DNA from 4 places in the Kineococcus rugosus genome. Region 3 is predicted to be linked to each of the others. Evidence: riboswitches for the same ligand, from Rfam matches in the RefSeq annotation. Region 3 holds a riboswitch; each other region holds the start of a gene.

Region 1 (4,131 bases), on a different contig from region 3:
AGCGCGAAGCGGGTCGTGACCCGCCGCGCGAACGCGACGTGGTCCGGCGGGCCGGCCACCTCGAACCCCGCCGCCGCGACCAGCCCGTCGTCCAGCTCCAGGACCTCGGCCGAGCGCAGCGGCCACCGCTCGTGCTCGTTGGCGATCCACCAGGTGCGGCCCAGGTGCTGCGCGTGCAGCCCGAACCGCGACGTGAGGAACACCCCGAGGTCGTCGACGGCCGGTGCGCCCTCGCGGACGGCGACGCGGCTGCGCACCCCCGCGCGGGTCCGGCACGTCCACAGCAGCTCCCGCGCCCCGTCCCGCACGCGCACCGCGTGGCGCATCGACGACCAGCGGTAGGGCAGGCCGAACGCCAGCTGCGCGCCGACGACGACGGCGAGCCGGCTCGCGTCCAGGCTCGCGAACACCACCCCCCGGCGGCCCTCGTCGTCCACGGAGTAGAACCGCACGTTCGTCTCCAGGAACGTTCCCGCGTACGGGACGCTGCCCCGCCGTCCCGGCCCGGCCCCGCGCAGGGTGAAGGGGATGAGGCCCACGTAGGTGGCGCCGTCGAGGACGTCGGGGCGGACCCCCGGCGGCATGAGCGGCGCGACCCGGGCGGGGTCCACGGCCCAGTGCAGGAACGCGAGGTCGTCCCAGTGCTGGTGCATCATCACGGGCCCGTGCAGGGCCACGGCCTCGGGCGAGGGCAGGCGGTCGACCACCCCGACAGGGTGCCGGAGGCGCCCCGGTCCGGCGACCCGTTCGGCACCACCCCCGTGGCTGGCCTACAGTGTGCCCACCATCCAGAGCGGCCGAGAGACCTGGCTCGTCGACGCCGCAGCAACCGCCTCCCCGTGAGGTGTGGTGCTCATGCCGGGACCGATGGAGGAGATCGCGTGACGACCACACCCACCGCCACCGCGTCCGCGTCCGCCCCGGGCGCCACCCGCGTCGACGCCGCCGGCGTGCGGCTGCGCGGCGTGAGCCGCTCCTTCGGCGGGCACCGCGTGCTCGCGCCGCTGGACCTGGACCTGCGGGCAGGCAGCACCGTGGCGCTCGTGGGCGCCTCCGGCTGCGGGAAGTCGACGCTGCTGCGGCTCGTCGCCGGCCTGGACACCCCGTCGGCCGGCACCGTCGAGGTCGCCGGGCAGCCCGTCCGCGGGGTCCACCCCCGCACCGCCGTCGTGTTCCAGGAACCGCGCCTGCTGCCCTGGCGCGACCTCGCCGGGAACGTCGCCTTCGGCCTGCCCCGCGGCACCGCCCGCGCCGCCGGGCGCGAGGAGGTGCTGCGCTGGCTGGAGGTCGTCGGCCTGGAGGACTTCGCCGGGCACCGGCCGCGGCGGGTCTCCGGCGGCATGGCCCAGCGGACCGCGCTGGCCCGGGCGCTGGTCCGCCGCCCCGGCGTCCTGCTGCTCGACGAGCCGTTCGCCGCCCTCGACGCCCTCACCCGGCTGCGCATGCAGGACCTGCTCGACGAGGTCCAGCGCGGCACCGGGGCCACGGTCGTGTTCGTCACCCACGACGTCGACGAGGCGCTGCACCTGGCCGACCGCGTCCTGGTGCTCGGCAAGGACGGGAACGACGACGAGGCGGGTGCCCGCGTCGTGCGCGACCTCGTCGTCGACGCGCCCCGCCCCCGCGACCGCGCCGACGCCGCCACCGCCCGGCTGCGCGTCGAGCTGCTCGACCTGCTCGGCGTCCCCCGCACCGCCTGAACGACCCCCCGCGCACCCCCCACCACCGCACCCCCGGGAGAACTGTGTCCACGCTGCCCCGCACCACCACCCGTCGCGCCCTGCTCGGCCTCGGCCTGGGTTCCCTCGCCCTCACCGCGGCCGGCTGCGTGCAGGGCGAGTCCTCCTCCGGCAGCGCCGCCCCCACCGCGAGCAGCGGGTCCGGCGGCGGCGACCGGGTCCGCCTCGACTACGCCCTCTACAACCCCCTCAGCCTCGTCGTGCGCGAGCAGAAGATCCTCGAGGACGCCGGCCTGACCGTGCAGTGGGAGCAGTCGCAGGGCAGCAACAAGGCCAACGAGTTCCTCCGCAACGGCAACCTCGACCTGGCCTCCACCGCCGGGTCGGCCGTCCTGCAGGCCCGGACCAACGGCTCGCCCGTGCAGACCGTCGAGGTGTACTCCCAGCCGGAGTGGACCGCGCTCGTCGTCGGGAAGGACTCCACCGTCACCGACGTCGCGGGGTTGCGCGGCAAGAAGATCGCGGCCACCACCGGCACCGACCCGTACTTCTTCCTCCAGCAGGCGCTCGCCCAGGCCGGGTTGTCCGGTTCCGACGTCGAGATCCTCAACATCCAGCACGCCGACGGCCGCGCCGCCCTCGAACGCGGCGACGTCGACGCGTGGGCGGGGCTGGACCCGAACATGGCGGCCACCGAGATCCAGGCCGGGTCGAAGCTGCTGTACCGCAACGTCGACTTCAACACCTACGGCGTCCTCAACGCCCGCGAGGAGTTCATCCAGGACTCCCCCGACCTCGTCCAGCAGGTCGTCGACGCCTACGCGACGGCCCGCGCGTGGGCGCTGGCGAACCCCGCCGAGCTCGCGACGCTGTACGCGACCGCCGCGCAGCTGTCGCCCGAGGTCGCCGCCCGCGTCCTGGAACGCACCACGCTCGACCTCGACGGGGTTCCCGGCGAGGCGCAGCGGACGGTGCTGGCCGGGATCGTCCCGCTCATGGCCGCCACCGGTGACGTCCCGTCGGAGGACGCCGCGACGACGGCGCTCGACACGCTGCTCGTGCCGGAGTTCGCGCAGAAGGCGTCCGCGTCGTGAGCGTGGCCACTCCCGCCCGGGAGCGGACCCCGGACGCCCCGGCGCGCCGGGTCCGGTCCGGCTGGTGGCTGGGGGCCGTCGTGCCCGTGGCCCTCGTGGCGGCCTGGTGGGCGACCACCGCGGCCGGGGTGTTCCTGCCCAGCCAGCTCCCGCCGCCCGGTGACGTCCTCACCGCCGCGCAGCAGTTGTGGACCACCGGTCAGCTCCAGACGAACATCGCCATCAGCGTGCAGCGGGTGCTCGTCGGGTTCGCGCTCGGCGCCGCCGCGGGTCTCGTCCTCGGCGGGCTGACGGGGTCGTCCCGGCTGGCGTACCGCCTGCTGTCCCCGACCCTCGGGGCGCTGCGCGCGGTGCCGTCGCTGGCGTGGGTCCCGCTGCTGGGGTTGTGGATCGGGCTCGGGGAACCCCCGAAGATCACCCTCGTCGCGATCGGGGCGTTCTTCCCCGTCTACACGACCGTGGTCTCCTCCCTGACCCACCTCGACCCCGCGCTCGTCGAGGTCGGCCGCGCCTACGGCCGCCGCGGCATCGGGTTGTTCACCTCGATCCTGCTGCCCGCCACCGCACCCGCGCTGCTGTCCGGGTTGCGGTTGGGGCTGGCGCAGAGCTGGCTGTTCCTCGTCGCCGCCGAGCTCATCTCCTCCTCCATCGGCCTCGGCTACCAGATGACCAACGGGCAGAACACGTCCCGCACCGACCAGGTGCTGCTGGCGATCATCCTGCTGGCGCTGCTGGGCAAGGCGTCCGACGTGGTGCTCGGGTTCGTCGAGGGACGGGTCAAGGCGTCGCGGGACTGACCCGCCCGTCCCCCGGGGGCCCGGTCCTGCTGCGGCGGGGCCGGGCCCCCGTCGTCCCCGCCCCGGGGAACGCGGCGCCCGTCCCGGCCGTCCTCCGGGAGGGGGCCGGCCGGCGGCCCCGGGGACGGAGGACGGGATGGCTCTGCGCGACCTGGCCGCACGCTTCGGTGCGGGTGCGGCGACGGTGGACACGGTGCTGGAGGACGACGTCGCGCGGCCGGGTGGCCCCGTGCGGGGCCGGGTCGTCGTGACCGGCGGCAAGGTGCCCCAGGACGTGCAGGAGGTCGTCGTCGCCCTGCAGGCCCGGGTGGAGGTCGAGAGCGGCGACACCGAGTGGCGCGAGGACGTCGCCTTCGGCAGCGCCCGCGTCGGCGCGGGGTTCACCACCGTGCCCGGGCAGCGGGCCGAGCTGCCGTTCGCGCTGACCCTGCCGTGGCAGACGCCGATCACCGCGATCGGCGGCTGGCACCTGCGCGGGGTGGCCGTCGGCGTGGCGACCCGGCTCGTCATCGCCGGGGCCGTCGACCCCGGCGACCTCGACGGCCTCACCGTGGCGCCGCT
Region 2 (4,131 bases), on a different contig from region 3:
GGTGCTCACGACGTGCTCCCCACGAGGGTCCGGGTGGACGCCCGGGGCCGGCGCGGTGCGCCGAGGACCCGCACGCGCGGGTCGAGGACCGGGTGGAGCAGGTCCACGAGGAGGTTGGTCAGGACGAAGACCGCGGCGGCGAGCAGGACCAGCCCCTGCACGAGCGGGATGTCCTGCCCGTTGACCGCCGTCACGGTGAGCCGGCCGATGCCCACGCGGGAGAACACGGTCTCCACCACGACGGCCCCGGCCAGCAGGTTGCCCACGATGACGCCACCGAGGGTGAGGGTGGGGATCGCGGCGTTGCGGAACGCGTGCCGCAGGTGGACGCGGGCGCGGGAAGCCCCCTTGGCCCGGGCCGTCTCCACGTACGGTTCGGCCAGCGCCGTGCGCAGACCCCGGGCCAGCACCTGCGCGAGGGAGGCCGAGACGGGGATCGCGAGGGTGATCGAGGGCAGGACGAGGCTGGCCAGGCCCTCGTTGCCCAGCGCGGGGAACACCGGCACCCGGAACGAGAGGAACTGGATGAGCAGCAGGCCGACCCAGAACGTCGGCAGCGAGACGCCCAGCGGAGGCAGGGCCAGCAGCGCGGTCCGCACCCACGCCCAGCGCGTCCAGGTGGACAGGAACGCGGTGCCCACGCCCAGGACGAGGGCCAGCGCGAAGGCCGAGACCGCCAGCAGCGCGGTCTGCGGCAGCGCCTGCCCGATGAGGGAGGCGACCGGCGCGCCGTTCTGGAGGGAGTTCCCGAAGTCCAGCTGCAGGGTCCGCCCCAGGGCGTGGACGTACTGCACGGGCAGCGGGTCGTCCAGGCCGTGCTCGGCGCGCAGGGCGGCGACCTGCGCGGGGTCCACCGTGGACTGCTCCCCGCCCTGGCCGCCGGCCAGCATGATCGCGACGGGGTCGCTGGGCAGCAGGTAGAGGATCACGAACGTCACCGTGTACGCGGCCCACAGGACGACGACGGCCTGCCCGAGCCGGCGCAGGACGTACCCCGTCACGACTCCTTCCAGGCGTCGTGGAACCACAACCGCGACGAGCCCTCGAACTGCAGGCCGTGCACGGTGTCGCTCGCGGCGATGACGGTGGACAGCTCGATGAGCGGGATGGAGTGCGCCTGCTCCAGGAGCTGCGCGGAGGCCTGCGCGACGAGGTCGGCGCGCACGGTGGTGTCGGTGGTCGCGGCCTGCCGGTCCAGCAGGTCGTCGACCCCGCTGTGCGCGCGCTGGTTCACGTTGCGCGACCCGGTGGAGAAGATCGTGCGCAGCACGTCCGGGTCGGAGCGGGTGAGGTTGTAGAACAGGACGTCGTAGTCGCCGGATTCCTGCAGGGCGTTGGTGTCGGCCGTCGTGCCCTGCTCCAGCTGCAGGTCGATGCCGACCTCGCGCACCTGCTGCTGCACGAGTTCCAGGACCGCGGAGGTGGGCTGCCAGAACGTGACCGTGAAGGTGAGTTCCTGCCCGTCCCTGGTGCGGACGCCGTCCGGGCCCTCCACCCAGCCGGCCTCCTCGAGCAGCGCCTCCGCGCCGTCGACGTCGCGGGCCAGGACGCCGGAGTCGTCGGGGGCGGACGGGGTGGAGGCCGAGACGGCGGCGCTGACGGCCTCGTCGCCGGGGTTGAGGAGGGTGGCGAGCTGGGCGCGGTCGATCGCCTTCGACAGCGCCCGGCGCACCCGCTCGTCGGCGAACAGCGGCCGCGACTCGTTGGGGAAGAAGTTGTACGGGATGCCGGGGTTCGCGCGCCGCTGCGTCCAGAACCCGCCGCCGTCGAACTGCGGCAGGTCCTGGGAGGCGATGCCGGTGGTCGCGTCGATCTGCCCGGACTGCAGCGACCCGGTGCGGACGCCGGCCTCGGGGACCACCCGGTAGGTGATGGAGTCCAGGTACGCCTCCCCGGGGTGCTTCGCCCCGGACGGGGCCCAGTCGTACCCGGTGCGCTTGTCCAGGACCGTCTCGGAGTCCCTGGCGTAGCTGCCCACCACGAACGGGCCGGACCCGACGAGGGTGGTCCCGTCGCAGCGGGTCGCCGGGTCGGCGGTGGTCGTGGCGACGGACAGCAGGCCCAGGGACATCGTGGAGGTGGCCTGCAGGAACTGGGCGCTCGGCTGGGAGAACGTGACCACCGCCGTCCGCGCGTCGGGCGTCTGCGTCCCGGTGTACCCCTGCAGGTACGTCGACCCCAGCGACGCCTTGGCTCCCAGCGCGACGATGCCGTCGAGGTTGGCCTTGACGGCCGCGGCGTCGACGGGGGTCCCGTCGGAGAACGTCGCTCCCTCGCGCAGGTGGAACGTGAACGTCGTGGCGTCGGGGCTGACCTCCCAGGACTCCGCGAGCCAGGGCGCGATGTTCCCGTCGAGGTCCTGGACGGTGAGGGAGTCGACGAGCTGGCGGCCGATGTTCAGGGCGTCGTTGTTGCCGACCTGCTGCGGGTCGATGCACCCGGAGTCCACGGAGATGGCGAAGGTCAGGTTCCCGCCGCTGACGGGTGTGGTGGCGGCCGGGTCCTCCGCGCTGCTCCGTCCCCCGCTGCACGCGGTGAGGAGGAGGGCGGCGGTCAGGGGGACGGCGAGCAGGGGCGTGCGGGTGCGCAAGGGGGCTCCAGGGGAACGACGGGGGGACGACGGGGGGGGGGACGCAGCCACCGGCGGGGTGGGTGCGCGGCGGCGCCGGGAACGTCCCCGGTGCGCCGGTGGAGGCGGTTCAGCGACAGCCGGTGGAACCCGTCAGGCAGAAGTCGACGATGCGACGCAGCACGGCGACGTGGGACGTGCGGTCCACGGGAACTCCTCCATCGTTCCTGGCGGAAGCACCCGCGCCCGTTTCCGGGGGGTTGCTGCGGCGTCGTCGAGCCAGGTCTCTCAGCCGCTCTGGATGGTGTGCCGTTCCACCATAGGGGTCGGGGTGCCGATCCTCAACCCCTGCCCCCCCAACGGTTCCGGGGACGACGAGAACCCCTCCGCGCGTGGCCGCGGAGGGGTTCTCGGTGGACTCGGCCGGCCGGGGTCGTCGGCCCCGGGTCCGGTGGGTCAGCCGGCGGCGACGGGTTCGGCCGCCGACGGGAGCTCGGCGCGCACCGTGCGGGCCGCCTCCACCAGGTGCCGCAGCGACTCCGTGGTCTCGGCGTACCCGCGGGTCTTCAGCCCGCAGTCGGGGTTGACCCACACCTGCCGCGCCGGGACGGACGCGACGGCGGCGCGCAGCAGGCCGACGACCTCCTCCGCGGACGGCACGCGCGGGGAGTGGATGTCGTACACGCCCGGCCCGATGCCGCGGGCGAACCCGGCGGCGGCGATGTCGGTGAGGACCTCCATGCGCGAGCGCGCGGCCTCGATGCTGGTGACGTCGGCGTCGAGGCCGTCGATCGCCTCGATGACCTCCCCGAACTCCGAGTAGCACAGGTGGGTGTGGATCTGGGTGGCGTCGGCCGCACCGGCGGTGGCGAGGCGGAACGAGGCGACCGACCAGTCGAGGTAGGCCGCCTGGTCCGCGGTCTTCAGCGGCAGCAGCTCGCGCAGCGCGGGTTCGTCGACCTGCACGATGCCGATGCCCGCCGCCTCCAGGTCGGCGACCTCGTCGCGCAGGGCGAGGGCCACCTGGTTCGCGGTGTCGCCCAGCGGCTGATCGTCGCGGACGAACGACCACGCCAGGATCGTCACCGGGCCGGTGAGCATCCCCTTGACGGGCCGGGTCGTCCGGCTCGCGGTGTAGGTGCTCCACGGGACCGTGATCGGCGCCGGGCGCGTCACGTCGCCCCACAGGATCGGCGGGCGGACGCCGCGCGAGCCGTAGGACTGCACCCAGCCGTGCTGCGTGACGGCGAAACCGTCGAGGTGCTCGGCGAAGTACTGGACCATGTCGTTGCGCTCGGGTTCGCCGTGGACGAGGACGTCCAGGCCGAGCTCCTCCTGCAGCTGCACGACGCGGTCGATCTCGGCGCGCAGGAACTCCTCGTAGGCGGCCTCGGCGAGCTCGCCGCGCGACCACGCCGCGCGGGCCCTGCGGATCTCGGTGGTCTGCGGGAACGAGCCGATGGTGGTCGTCGGCAGCGCCGGCAGGTCCAGGGCCTCGTCCTGCGCGGCGCGCCGGACGGCGTAGTCGCTGCGGCCGAAGGCGTCCGGGGTCAGGGCCGCGA
Region 3 (4,131 bases):
GGCCCTGGCGATCAACGACGTTCCCGTCGTCATCGACTTCCGCGTCCACCGCGACGCCATGGTCTGGCCGATGGTCGAGGCCGGCGTGAGCAACGACGCCATCCAGTACGCCCGCGGCCTGTCGCCGAAGTGGGACCGCGAGGTCGACTCCGACATCGTGTCCTCCGAGGACGGCGAAGAGATGGTGATCTCCTGATGTCCCGCCACACCCTGTCCGTCCTGGTCGAGAACCGACCCGGTGTCCTGATGCGCGTCACCTCGCTGTTCGCGCGCAGGAACTTCAACATCCACTCCCTCACGGTCGGACCGACCGAGCGCGCCGAGATCTCCCGGATGACCATCGTCGTCGACGTGGAGCGGCAGCCGTTGGAGCAGGTGACGAAGCAGCTCAACAAGCTGGTCAACGTCTTGAAGATCGTCGAGCTGGAGGACGGCGCCTCGGTCCAGCGCGAGCTGCTGCTCGTGAAGGTCCGGGCCGACGCCTCGGCGCGCGGGGAGGTGCTCGACACCGTGCAGCTGTTCCGCGCGCACGTCGTCGACGTGTCTCCCGACGCGGTGACGGTGGAGGCGACCGGCAGCCCGGACAAGCTGGCCGCGCTGCTGCGCGTGCTGGAGCCGTTCGGCATCCGCGAACTGGTGCAGTCCGGTTCGGTGGCGCTCGCCCGCGGTGGGCGCGCGATCTCCGACCGCGCGCTGCGTTCCGCCTGACCCGCACGACCCCCGAGAAGAAACCCGAGGAGAGAACCCCACGTGGCCGAGATGTTCTACGACGACGACGCCGACCTGTCCAAGATCACCGGTAAGAAGGTGGCCGTCATCGGCTTCGGCAGCCAGGGCCACGCCCACGCGCTGTCGCTGCGCGACTCCGGCGTCGACGTGGTCGTCGGCCTCAAGGAGGGCTCGAAGTCCACGGCCAAGGCGACCGAGCAGGGCCTGACCGTCCTCACCCCGTTCGAGGCCGCCAAGGCCGCCGACGTGATCATGGTCCTGGTGCCGGACCACCTGCAGCGCGGTCTGTACGCCGAGGCCATCGAGCCGAACCTGACCGCCGGCAAGGCGCTGTTCTTCAGCCACGGCTTCAACATCCGCTTCGGCTACATCAAGCCCCCGGTCGACGTCGACGTCGTCATGGTCGCCCCCAAGGGCCCGGGTCACCTGGTGCGCCGCGAGTACGTCGACGGCCGCGGCGTCCCGGTGATCGTCGCCGTCGAGCAGGACGCGACCGGTCACGCCTGGGAGCTGGCCCTGGCCTACGCCAAGGCCATCGGCGGCCTGCGCGCCGGCGGCATCAAGACCACCTTCACCGAAGAGACCGAGACCGACCTGTTCGGTGAGCAGGCCGTCCTGTGCGGTGGCGCCTCCGCCCTCGTGCAGACCGGTTTCGAGGTCCTCATCGAGGCCGGCTACCAGCCGGAGGTCGCCTACTTCGAGTGCCTGCACGAGCTGAAGCTGATCGTCGACCTCATGTACGAGGGTGGCATCGCCAAGCAGCGCTGGAGCGTCTCGGACACCGCCGAGTGGGGCGACTACATCTCCGGCCCGCGCGTCATCGACGCCTCGGTCAAGGAGCGCATGAAGGACGTCCTCAAGGACATCCAGGACGGCACCTTCGCCCGCAACTTCATCGAGGACCAGGACGCCGGGGCCCCGAAGTTCAAGGAGCTGCGCGCCAAGGGTGAGCAGCACCCGATCGAGGCCACCGGCCGCGAGCTGCGCAAGCTCATGGCGTGGGTGAAGTCGGACAACTCCGACTACGTCGAGGGCTCCGCCGCCCGCTGACCCGCGAGCACCGGGACCCCCGCACCCCTCCCGGGGTGCGGGGGTCCCGTCGTGATGGGGGTGCTCAGCCCTTGAGCTTGCGGGTGAGGCCCACGACGCGCTGCACGAGGTGGTCCAGCGCGGTGTTCGTGACGTCGCCGACGGGGATGTCGTTGGCGCCGCCGGTGACGTGGCTGACGCCGTAGGGGTTGCCGTCGACGAACTTCGAACCGTCGGTGTAGCCGGGCGGGACGATGATCCCCCCGAAGTGGTAGATCGTGTTGTACAGCGCGATGAGGGTGGTCTCCTGGCCGCCGTGGGCGGTCTGGGAGGCGGTGAAGCCGGCGTAGACCTTGTCGGCCAGCTGGCCCTGGGCCCACTGCGGGCCGAGGGAGTCGATGAAGGTCTTCAGCTGCCCGGCGATGTTGCCGTAGCGGGTGGGGGAGCCGAACAGCACCGCGTCGGCCCACACGACGTCCTCGGCGGTGACGCCCGGAGCGCCCCTGCCCGCTTCGGCCTCGGCGGCCTGCTCGTCGGTGGCGGCCTTCTCCCCGCCGGTGGGCTGGCGCTGGACCTGGCGCAGCCGGACCTCCGCGCCGGCCTGCTCGCCGGTGGCGGCGAGCCTCTCGGCCATCGTCCGGACCGTGCCGGTGGCGGAGTAGTAGACGATCGCGAGCTTCACGTCGCTCACTGGGGCCTCCCGAGTCGTTGAACGTGCAAGTGTCAGGGGCCAACCTAGCCCGCTCCCGTCGCGGACGCACCCGAGGTGTGTCACGTTGGGCGCCGGAGGAGGTGGCCGTGCCCACACGCAGGACGACCCGGGCGGCGACCCCGGCCGCCAAGGACTGCGCCGTCTGCGGCCGGACCATCACCTGGCGCAAGAAGTGGGAGCGCGACTGGGACGCGGTGAAGTACTGCTCCGACGCCTGCCGCCGCCGGGCCCGGTCGTCGAAGGACCTCGACGCCGACCTCGAGGCGACGCTGCGCCGGCTGCTCGACGAGCGGGGTCCCTCCAAGACCGTCTGCCCCAGCGAGGTGGCCCGCGCCGTCGGCGGTGACGACGACTGGCGCGGGCTGGTGGAACCGGCGCGGTCCGCCGCGCGCCGGCTCGTGGCCGCCGGCGAGGCCGAGATCACCCAGGGCGGTCGCGTCGTCGACCCCTCGACCGCGAAGGGCCCGATCCGGGTGCGACGGCGCTGAGGGGCGGGCGCGGCTCGTCGCCGTGCTCGACGTCCTCTCCGGCGGGCGAGCCCGGTGAGGGGTGACGACGCCGGCGGGTTCGTCGAGGGCACCGGGTTCCGCCGCCCCCGATCGTGTGAAGCGCTTGACAGGTCGGCGTCGCGTGCCCTCCACTGGGGGAGCCATCCAGAGCGGCCGAGAGACCTGGCTCGTCGACGCCGCAGCAACCGCCCTCCCGGGTAGGTGCTCCCGCCAGGACCGATGGGAGAGGAACCCCGATGGAGCACGCACCGCTGACGCGACGTCTCGTGATCGACCTGCTGCGCGGTGCCGGGACGACCTGTCGGGCCTGACCGCCCCGACGTCCTCGAAACCGCTCCCGGAAGGTCCCGCGATGCCGCACGTCCCGCACACCCCCCTGTCCTTCGCCACCCAGCAGGTCCACGCCGGGGCTGAACCCGACCCCGTGACCGGCGCCCGCGTCACCCCCGTCCACCTCACCGCGGGGTTCGTCTTCGACGACTTCGAGCAGGCCCGGGCCCGCTTCGCCGGGGAGGACGACGGGTACGTCTACACGCGGATGGCGAACCCGACGACGGCCGCGGTGGAACGCCGGCTCGCCGTCCTGGAGGGCGGCACCGACGCCGTCCTGCTCGGCACCGGGCAGGCCGCCCTCACCGTCGCGCTCCTGGGGATCCTCGGTGCCGGGGACCACCTCGTGGCCGCCGCCGACCTGTACGAGGGGTCCCGCGGGTTGTTCCTGGAGAACTTCGCCCGGCTGGGCATCGCGGTCGACTTCGCCGCCGGGCCGCAGGACTGGGAGCGGCTCGTGCGCCCCACCACCCGCGCCTTCTTCGCCGAGTCGGTCGCCAACCCCAAGAACACCGTCCTGGACCTGCCCGCCGTCGCCGCCGTCGCGCACCGGCACGGCGTCCCCCTCGTCGTCGACAACACCTTCGCCACGCCCTACCTCCTGCGCCCCCTGGAGCACGGGGCCGACGTCGTCGTGCACTCGGCCAGCAAGTTCCTCGCCGGGCACGGCGCCGCCCTCGGCGGGGCCGTGGTGACGGGGGAGGGTTTCGACTGGAGCGGGTTCGGCCACCTGACCGCACCGGCCGGCGTCCTCGGCGGCGTGAGCTGGGTGGACCGCCACGGCCCGCACCGCGCCTACGTCGAGCACACCCGCGGTGTCGT
Region 4 (4,131 bases), on a different contig from region 3:
CGTGCCGTCCGGGCTGGACGACATCGTCGACCAGCTCGTGCCCGCCCTGCAGGACCGCGGGGCGTACCCGAGCGAGTACGTCGGCACGACGCTGCGCGAGCACCTGGGGCTGCGGCCGCCGCTGACGCGCCGCTGAGCCACCACGGACGTGCGGGCCCCCGGGACACCTTCCCGGGGGCCCGCACGCGGTGCGCGGCTCGCCGTCACCCCTGCCGGGCGGTCTCGTCCCGCAGCAGCTCGCCGAGGTACCGGGCGATCTCCCCAGGCCCCGAGCGCGGCGCGACGGCCTCCACGGCGGGGTTGTAGTTCGTGTTGGTGTTCACGTCGTACGTGACGGTGCGCCCGTCGGCGGTCTCGAGGAACTCGATGCCGGCGATCTCGATCCCCGCCTCGCGCAGCAGGTCCGCGTACCGCCTGATGAGCGGGGTGTCGGCCGTGACGTCCCCGCGCAGCGAGAACAGCCCCTGCGGGCCGTCCACGACGCACGCCTCGAGGGCCTGCCCCGAGGTCGGGACCTCGCACGCGTCGGCCGGGCACAGCTCGAAGCTTCCCGCCGAGGTGTCGACCCGCACCGCGTACACGAACTCCCCGCCGACGAACTCGGCGCGGGTGATGAACGGCTGCGCCGAGCGCAGGTACTCCTGCAGCAGGGTGATGCCGTCGGCCGGTTCCTCGAACTCCGGGGAGGCGACGTGCGCGTCGAACTCCTCGTGGGAGTCGAACCGGCGCACGCCCAGGCCCTTGCCGCCCTGGTTGTGCTTGGTGATGAACGGCACGTCGAGCTCCCGGGTCCGCCGCGACAGGTCGTCGCGGCCGAACACCGCGAGCGTGCGGGGCACGTCGAACCCGTGGCGGCGCAGCAGGGCGTGCTGGGCGACCTTGCTGACCTCCAGCTCCACGACCGGCGTGCCCCCCACGACGCGCCGCCCCCAGCCCTCCAGCCAGGCGAACACCGCGCGGGTGTACTCCTTGGTGCGCTCGTGGCCGCGGGTGTGCGCCGACGCGCTCAGCCGCGACCAGTACACGCCGGGCGCCGGTTCGGCGTCCAGGTCCAGGGAGCCGTCGGTCAGCAGCACCTCCTGGAACGGCACACCGGCGGTGCGGAACGCCGCCTCGAACGGCGGGAACCACTCGGGGTTCTCGTGGACGACGTGCACGCGCGGCTCGGTGCCGGTCGCGAAGGTCCAGCTGCGGGTGTCCTCGACGGTGGTCACGGGTTTCCTCCGGTGCTCGTGCGGGGCGTGCGACCAGGGTGCCACCCCGGCCCCGGGGCGCCGCCCGGAACCCCGGGGGACCGCGGGTGCTTGGTGTTCGGCCGGGTCGTGGGCTACTTTCGAGGTCGTCCATCCAGAGCGGCCGAGAGACCTGGCTCACCGACGTCGCAGCAACCCCCCGATCCGTCGGGCGAGGGTGCTTCCGCCAGGACCGATGGGAGTCGCAGCATGAGCGGTCGCACCGCACCGGGGAACCTCCTCGTCCGGCGCCGTCACGTCGACCTGGGACGGCTGAGCTCGGCGGTCTGTGCGGGGGTCTGACCCCCCGTCCGTCGCGGCGACGCCCGCGGACGTCCACTGCGCCGGTCCCCCGGTGCGGCCCCCCGGAGACCCCTCGTGCCTGGTACGACCCGCCCCACCCCCCGCTCCCTCGGCATCGTCGGTGCCGGTCCCCGCACGCTGGTCCTGCTGCAGCGCCTCGGCGCGCGGTGGACCGCAGCCGGTGACGAGCGCCCCCTGGACGTCCACGTGGTGGACCCCTTCGACTCCGGCGCCGGCCGCGTCTGGCGGGAGGCCCAGGACCCGCTGCTGTGGATGAACTCGCGGGCCGCCGACATCAGCGTGCTGCCCGACGCCTCCGTGACCGGGCTGACCGGGCCCGTCCAGCACGGTCCCGGCCTGGCGGAGTGGGTCACGCAGCACCGCGCCGACCTCGTGCTCGACGCGGCCGCCGCCGGGGACGACCTGCTGCGCGAGGAGGTCCTGCGCCACGAACCCGGGTCGTTCACCTCACGCCGGCTGGCCAGCCGCTACTTCGCCGACGCCTGGCACCGGACCCTGGCCGGGCTGCCCGCCGGGGTGCGGGTCCACCGCCACGCGCGGACGGTCCTCGACCTCACCGACGACCCCGCCGACGGCAGCCAGCACCTGCACCTGGCCGGGCTGGAGGGCACCCTGCGGGTCGACGCCGTGCTGCTGGTGCAGGGCCACCTCGACGTCCGGCCGGGGCCCCGCGAGCGCCGGGTCGAGGCGTTCGCCCGCACGCACGGGCTGGCCTACGTCCGTCCCGGCTACACCAGCGACCAGGACCTCGACGTGCTGCGGCCGGGCGTCGACGTCGTCGTGGTGGGCATGGGCCTGGCCTTCGTGGACCTGGTGGTGCGGCTGACCGAGGGGCGCGGAGGGCGGTTCACCGAGAACCCCGACGGGAGCCTGGAGTACCGGCGCAGCGGACGCGAACCGCGGCTGCACGTGGGGTCGCGGCGCGGGGTGCCGTACCGCGCGAAGATCGGGTACGCCACGCCCACCGACCTGGGGCTGCCGCGCTACTACTCGGCGCGGGCCGTCGAGGCCCAGCACGGCGACGCCCCCCTGGACCTGCGGGTCGACCTGTGGCCGCTGATCGCCAAGGAGCTGGCGGGCGCGCACTACCGCGAGCTGTTCCGCACCCACCCCGGTCGCACGGCGCTGGCGGCCGCGGAGTTCGACGCCCGCTTCTCCCGCGCCGCGTGGGGGTCGGCGGAGGTCGACGAACTGGTCGAGCGGGCCGTGCCGGACCCGGCCGACCGGTTCGACCCGGCCGACCTGGACCGCCCCCTCGACACCTGGTGGGGGACGTCCGGGGACGAGGTGCACGAGCGGGTCCTGCGCCACCTCGAGGACGACCGCGCCCGGCGCAGCGACCCGCGCCACTCCCCCGACGGCGCCGTCGTCGCCGCGCTGCTGTCCGCGTACGTGGTGACGGCCGGGTTGCACGCGGCGGGCCGGCTGAACGCCCGCTCGGCGGCGGTCGACGTGGACGGCTGGTGGCACGGGTTCTTCAGCTACGTGGCGAGCGGGCCGCCGCCGCAGCGGGTGCGGCAACTGTCGGCGCTGGCGCGGGCGGGGGTGCTGCGGTTCCTGGGGGCCGGGCTGAACGTCGTCGCCGACCCGGAGGCCGGCGCGTTCACCGCGACCTCCGACAGCGGCCCGCACGAGGTGCGGGCCGGGGCCCTGGTCGAGGCCCGGTTGCCCGTCCCGGACCTGGAGTGGACCTCCGACGTGCTGCTGACGCGGCTGCGCGAACGCGGTGAGGTCCGGGCCCACGAGATCTCCGACGGCGGGACCCGGCTGTCGAACGGCCGGCTCGTCGTGGACCCCCGAGGGCGGCTGGTCCGCGGGGACGGCTCACCCCACCCGCGGCGGTTCGCCACCGGCGCCTGGGTCTCCGGGGAGGGCGCGGCGCCCGCGTTCGCCCGGCCGGGCACCGACGCGGAGCTGTTCCGGCGGGCCGACCGGCTGGCCGGCGACCTCCTGCGGGCCGGGTCGTCCACGGTCCCGGCCGCCCGTGCCGACACCCCCGCCGACACCCCCGCCGACACCCCCGCCGACACCCCCGCCGACACCCCCGCCGACACCCCCGCCGTGTCCGACCTGCCGGGAGAACGACGATGAGCGGGACGACGCGCACCGGCCCCGCCCCCCGCACCGCACTGGTGGCCGGGGCACCCGCGGCCGCGGTGAAGGTCCTGCCCGCCCGGCACCCGTGGCGGTGGGTGGCGACCGCGGTGGTCGCCGTCCTGGCGGCGATGGCGGTCAACGCCCTCGTCACCAATCCCGCCTGGGAGTGGCCGACGGTCGCGGAGTTCTTGTTCTCCGCGACGATCCTGAAGTCGATGTGGCTGACGGTGAAGCTCACGATCGTCGGCACCGCGATCGGCTTGATCCTGGGAACCGTCCTGGCGCTCATGCGGATGGCGCACAACCCGCTGCTGAAGGCCGTCAGCTTCAGCTACATCAGCGTGTTCCGGTCGGTCCCGCTGATCCTGCAGCTGCTGTTCTGGTTCAACCTGGCGATCCTGTACGAGCGCATCGGCTTCGGCGTCCCCTTCGGTCCGCAGTTCTGGTCCTTCGGCACCCAGGACCTCATCGGGCCGCT

What was found. A riboswitch is a leader RNA that binds a small molecule or an ion and turns the genes downstream of it on or off. The one in region 3 is predicted to bind S-adenosylmethionine.
Region 1: linked by a shared signal. The riboswitch ahead of ACRYM6_RS06215 (ABC transporter ATP-binding protein) and the one ahead of ACRYM6_RS04090 (O-acetylhomoserine aminocarboxypropyltransferase/cysteine synthase family protein) in region 3 are both predicted to bind S-adenosylmethionine.
Region 2: linked by a shared signal. The riboswitch ahead of ACRYM6_RS16820 (ABC transporter substrate-binding protein) and the one ahead of ACRYM6_RS04090 (O-acetylhomoserine aminocarboxypropyltransferase/cysteine synthase family protein) in region 3 are both predicted to bind S-adenosylmethionine.
Region 4: linked by a shared signal. The riboswitch ahead of ACRYM6_RS16860 (FAD/NAD(P)-binding protein) and the one ahead of ACRYM6_RS04090 (O-acetylhomoserine aminocarboxypropyltransferase/cysteine synthase family protein) in region 3 are both predicted to bind S-adenosylmethionine.

The regions. Positions count from the first base shown of each region.
Region 1 covers NZ_JBJLSJ010000008.1:72,220-76,350, forward strand. The annotation lists gene ACRYM6_RS06210 (YqjF family protein) at 1-707, opposite strand, end outside; SAM riboswitch class I at 782-874, shown strand; gene ACRYM6_RS06215 (ABC transporter ATP-binding protein) at 951-1,700, shown strand; gene ACRYM6_RS06220 (aliphatic sulfonate ABC transporter substrate-binding protein) at 1,745-2,773, shown strand; gene ACRYM6_RS06225 (ABC transporter permease) at 2,770-3,570, shown strand; gene ACRYM6_RS06230 (sporulation protein) at 3,707-4,131, shown strand, end outside.
Region 2 covers NZ_JBJLSJ010000030.1:31,404-35,534, forward strand. The annotation lists gene ACRYM6_RS16815 (ABC transporter permease) at 6-1,001, opposite strand; gene ACRYM6_RS16820 (ABC transporter substrate-binding protein) at 998-2,590, opposite strand; SAM riboswitch class I at 2,785-2,877, opposite strand; gene metE (5-methyltetrahydropteroyltriglutamate--homocysteine S-methyltransferase) at 3,026-4,131, opposite strand, start outside.
Region 3 covers NZ_JBJLSJ010000005.1:95,499-99,629, reverse strand. The annotation lists gene ACRYM6_RS04115 (acetolactate synthase large subunit) at 1-196, shown strand, start outside; gene ilvN (acetolactate synthase small subunit) at 196-708, shown strand; gene ilvC (ketol-acid reductoisomerase) at 751-1,779, shown strand; gene ACRYM6_RS04100 (flavodoxin family protein) at 1,844-2,449, opposite strand; gene ACRYM6_RS04095 (DUF3253 domain-containing protein) at 2,557-2,958, shown strand; SAM riboswitch class I at 3,117-3,222, shown strand; gene ACRYM6_RS04090 (O-acetylhomoserine aminocarboxypropyltransferase/cysteine synthase family protein) at 3,332-4,131, shown strand, end outside.
Region 4 covers NZ_JBJLSJ010000030.1:42,776-46,906, forward strand. The annotation lists gene ACRYM6_RS16850 (NtaA/DmoA family FMN-dependent monooxygenase) at 1-136, shown strand, start outside; gene ACRYM6_RS16855 (ATP-grasp domain-containing protein) at 204-1,214, opposite strand; SAM riboswitch class I at 1,341-1,435, shown strand; gene ACRYM6_RS16860 (FAD/NAD(P)-binding protein) at 1,611-3,647, shown strand; gene ACRYM6_RS16865 (amino acid ABC transporter permease) at 3,644-4,131, shown strand, end outside.